Regions from separate parts of the Streptomyces sp. CA-111067 genome, predicted to be linked through region 1. Evidence: predicted binding sites of a transcription regulator. Region 1 holds the regulator's gene; the other holds the start of a gene.
The links. The regulator HrcA, encoded in region 1, represses chaperone genes, less so after heat shock. The targets are predictions, from matches to a motif close to TTNGCACTCNGNNNNNCNGAGTGCNAA.

Region 1 (2,400 bases):
CCTCCTGGTCCGCGTCGAGTTTGTGCGGGGTCACGACCTCGACGTGGACCACCAGGTCGCCGCGGCCCCCGCCGCGCAGGTGGGTGATGCCGCGCTGGTGCAGCGGGATGGACTGGCCGGACTGGGTGCCGGGCCGGATGTCCACCTCCTCCATACCGTCGAGCGTCTCCAGCGGGCACTTCGTGCCGAGCGCCGCCGCCGTCATCGGCAGCGTCACCGTGCAGTGCAGATCGTCGCCGCGCCGCTGGAACACCGCGTGCGGCACCTCGCGGATCTCGACGTAGAGGTCGCCGGCGGGGCCGCCGCCCGGGCCGACCTCGCCCTCGCCCGCGAGCTGGATCCGGGTGCCGTTGTCCACGCCGGCCGGGATCTTGACGGTGAGCGTCCGCCGGGACCTGACCCGGCCGTCCCCCGCGCACTCGGGGCACGGGGTGGGCACCACCGTGCCGAACCCCTGGCACTGCGGGCACGGCCGCGAGGTCATGACCTGGCCGAGGAACGACCGCGTCACCTGCGACACCTCGCCGCGTCCGCGGCACATGTCGCAGGTCTGCGCGGAGGTGCCGGGCGCGGCGCCTTCCCCGTTGCACGTGCCGCAGGTCACGGCCGTGTCCACCTGGATGTCCTTGGTGGTGCCGAACGCCGCCTCGTCGAGCTCGATCTCGAGCCGGATCATCGCGTCCTGGCCGCGCCGGGTCCGCGACCGCGGCCCGCGCTGCTGCGACTGCCCGAAGAAGGCGTCCATGATGTCGTTGAAGTTGCCGAACCCGGCGCCGAAGCCCTGTCCGCCACCCCCGCCGGCCCCGGCGAGCGGATCGCCGCCGAGATCGTAGACCTGCTTCTTCTGCGGGTCCGAGAGCACCTCGTACGCCGCGTTGATCTCCTTGAAGCGCTCCTGCGTCTTCGGGTCCGGATTGACGTCCGGGTGCAGCTCACGAGCAAGTCGGCGGAAGGCCTTCTTGATCTCGTCCGGACCCGCGTCGCGGCGCACGCCTAGTACGGCGTAGTAGTCCGTGGCCACTTACGACTCCGCCAGGATCTGTCCGACGTAACGTGCCACTGCGCGTACCGCTCCCATCGTTCCCGGGTAGTCCATGCGGGTCGGTCCGACCACACCGAGTTTGGCGACTGCCTCGTCGCCCGAACCGTAGCCGACCGCCACCACGGATGTGGAGTTGAGTCCCTCGTGAAAATTCTCATGCCCGATCCGGACCGTCATGGTGGCGTCCGTGGCCTCACCGAGCAGCTTCAGCAGCACCATCTGCTCTTCGAGCGCTTCCAGCACCGGCCGGATCGTCAGCGGGAAGTCGTGGTTGAACCGGGTCAGGTTAGCCGCCCCGCCCAGCATGATCCGCTCCTCGGTCTCCTCGACGAGCGTCTCCAGCAGGGTGGCGAGCACCCCGGCGACCGCGGGCCGGTCGTCCGGGTCGAAGCTCTCCGGCAGATCCTGCACCAGCGGCGGCACATCGGCGAACCGCCGGTTGACCACCCGGCTGTTCAGCCGGGCCCGCAGGTCCGCGAGCACGGTCTCGCCGACCGGCGCCTGGCAGTCGATCAGCCGCTGCTCCACCCGCCCGGTGTCGGTGATCAGCACCAGCATGATCCGGGCCGGCGCCAGCGCCAGCAGCTCCACGTGCCGTACCGAGGAGCGGGTCAGCGACGGGTACTGCACCACCGCGACCTGCCGGGTGAGCTGCGCCAGCAGCCGTACCGTCCTGGCCACCACGTCGTCGAGGTCGACCGCGCCGACCAGGAAGTTCTGGATCGCCCGCCGCTCGGCGGACGTCAGCGGCTTGACGGCGGCCATCTTGTCCACGAACAGCCGGTAGCCCTTGTCGGTGGGGATCCGGCCGGCGCTGGTGTGCGGCTGGGCGATGTAGCCCTCGTCCTCCAGCACCGCCATGTCGTTGCGCACGGTGGCGGGCGACACACCGAGCCGGTGCCGCTCGGTCAGCGCCTTCGATCCGACCGGCTCCTCGGTGCCGACGTAGTCCTGAACGATGGCGCGCAGAACTTCGAGTCTGCGTTCGCTCAGCATCGCGCACCTCCAGCCATAGGTCTCAAGCGTCCTTCAAGCGTTCTGGCCTGGCACTCCACCGTTTCGAGTGCCAGCTTCCCCGCAGCCAGTGTACGGCGAGGCGGCAAGGGGACTGCAATAGCGGGTGCCCGCTGACCGGTCAGCTGCCGGTGCGGCGAAGGGTCCGGTGCGGGTACGTCACGGATACGGCGTGGATGCGGCGAAAGGTGAGGTGCGGGTACCGGCCACGGCGGCACCGCCGCGACGATAGCGTCGCCCTGTGGAATCGGTGGACAATCCGCGGCGGCCGGCCGACGGCGACTCCGTCTGGGAGCAGCTGGCCCCCGGCGTCGCCCGGCGCAGGCTGGCCCCGCTCGACGTGA
Region 2 (2,400 bases), 1.1 Mb from region 1:
GAAGACGGCGGTCGCCTGGAGCAGCGCGACGCCACCACCGGCGACGATGCCCTCCTCGACGGCGGCCTTCGCGTTGCGCACCGCGTCCTCGATGCGGTGCTTGCGCTCCTTGAGCTCGACCTCGGTGGCGGCACCGGCCTTGATGACGGCCACGCCGCCGGCCAGCTTCGCCAGCCGCTCCTGGAGCTTCTCGCGGTCGTAGTCCGAGTCGCTGTTCTCGATCTCGGCGCGGATCTGGTTGACCCGGCCGGCCACCTGCTCGGTGTCACCCGAGCCGTCGACGATGGTGGTCTCGTCCTTGGTGATGACGACCTTGCGCGCGCGGCCGAGCAGGTCCAGGCCCGCGTTCTCCAGCTTGAGGCCGACCTCCTCGGAGATGACCGTGCCACCGGTGAGGATGGCGATGTCGCCGAGCATGGCCTTGCGGCGGTCACCGAAGCCGGGGGCCTTGACGGCCACGGACTTGAAGGTGCCGCGGATCTTGTTGACGACGAGCGTGGACAGCGCCTCGCCCTCGACGTCCTCGGCGATGATCAGCAGCGGCTTGCCGGACTGCATGACCTTCTCCAGGAGCGGGAGCAGGTCCTTCACCGAGGCGATCTTGGAGTTGACGATCAGCACGTACGGGTCGTCGAGCGACGCCTCCATACGCTCCAGGTCGGTGGCGAAGTAGGCGGAGATGAAGCCCTTGTCGAAGCGCATGCCCTCGGTGAGCTCGAGCTCGAGCCCGAAGGTCTGCGACTCCTCGACGGTGATGACGCCTTCCTTGCCGACCTTGTCCATCGCCTCGGCGATGAGCTCGCCGATCTGGGTGTCGGCGGCGGAGATGGAGGCGGTGGAGGCGATCTGCTCCTTGGTCTCCACGTCCTTGGCCTGCTCCAGCAGAGCGGCGGAGACGGCCTCGACGGCCTTCTCGATGCCGCGCTTGAGGGCCATCGGGTTGGCGCCGGCGGCTACGTTGCGCAGGCCCTCCTTGACCAGGGCCTGGGCGAGCACGGTCGCGGTGGTCGTACCGTCACCGGCGACGTCGTCGGTCTTCTTGGCGACTTCCTTGACCAGCTCGGCGCCGATCTTCTCGTAGGGGTCCTCCAGCTCGATCTCCTTGGCGATGGAGACACCATCGTTGGTGATCGTGGGGGCGCCCCACTTCTTTTCGAGAACGACGTTGCGGCCCTTGGGGCCGAGGGTGACCTTGACGGCGTCGGCGAGCTGGTTCATCCCGCGCTCGAGTCCGCGCCGCGCCTCCTCGTCGAACGCGATGATCTTTGCCATGGTGAAGTGTCCTCCGCGGACTGGGTTCCCCCACCGGGGCAGGGGGCGGTGGATCGGACCGCGTGGCGCCCGCGACGGACGGCCAGCCTGGTCGCCGGTATCTTTCCGGCGCCCGAGCGGGCCTCGCCGACCCGGTCCTGCTGTCACTCTCACTCGGAGAGTGCTAACGCCAATGATTAGCACTCACCCGGGTGGAGTGCAAGCGTCAGCCGTCCGGACCCCCCTTACGTGCGCGCCCCACGTGCGCGCGCACGAAGGACCCGTACCGCGGCACTGCGGTACGGGTCCTTCGCCGTGAGTACGTCGCGTCGGTGGCCGAACGCGCCGGAGCCGATCAGCCGGCCAGCCGGACCATGTCCGCCTGCGGCCCCTTCTGACCCTGCGAGATCTCGAACTCGACCCGCTGGCCTTCTTCGAGGGTGCGGTAACCGTCCATCTGTATCGCGCTGTAGTGGACGAAGACATCCGCACCACCGTCGACCGCGATGAAGCCGTAGCCCTTCTCCGCGTTGAACCACTTGACGGTGCCCTGAGCCATTCCTAACTCCCCTATTACTGGCCCTATCGCGGCCCCGCGCTCCGCGGGCCCGGGTCAGACCTCACCCCGGGTAGGACCCCTTACCTTCGGCAGGGAGAGCCACGAGAGGTGTGCGCCGGAACGCGTCGACCGCGGCTGAATGTATCTGCACGGATGCCCAGTGCAACAGGTCAATCGGACGAGAATTCTTGGCGTGACCGATCGGAAATAGCCCGTGATAAATCGATAATGCGGGGCATCTCGGGCCTGACATAGCTCACCAACGGGACATTCGTCACGTGAATTTGGCGATAAATCGCCGCACTGACCGTCGATGGGGGGCACTTGCCCCCGGCAACCGTACAACTTTGAAACTTCCGCCCCGCACCCGCCCCCTCCCGTGCCAGGTGCAACAGTGCCCCGCTCACCACAAAGGGGTGAACGGGGCACATTTCGGCGGGTCTCACACCGCCGGCCGCCGACCGACGTCAGATCTTTGTCAGATCAGTGTGCGGGATGGTTCAACCACCCGCGACCGCGGGAATGATCGAGACGCTGGCGCCGTCCGGAACAGCCGTGGCGAGACCCTCGGAAAAGCGGACATCGTCATC

Region 2: the regulator HrcA is predicted to act here: its motif matches at 1,449-1,475, upstream of groL (chaperonin GroEL).

The regions. Positions count from the first base shown of each region.
Region 1 is NZ_CP192103.1:2,366,775-2,369,174, forward strand. It holds gene dnaJ (molecular chaperone DnaJ) at 1-1,021, opposite strand, end outside; gene hrcA (heat-inducible transcriptional repressor HrcA) at 1,022-2,038, opposite strand; gene ACQPW6_RS10305 (MBL fold metallo-hydrolase) at 2,298-2,400, shown strand, end outside.
Region 2 is NZ_CP192103.1:3,457,460-3,459,859, forward strand. It holds gene groL (chaperonin GroEL) at 1-1,272, opposite strand, end outside; gene ACQPW6_RS15035 (cold-shock protein) at 1,607-1,810, opposite strand; gene ACQPW6_RS15040 (MoaD/ThiS family protein) at 2,311-2,400, opposite strand, start outside.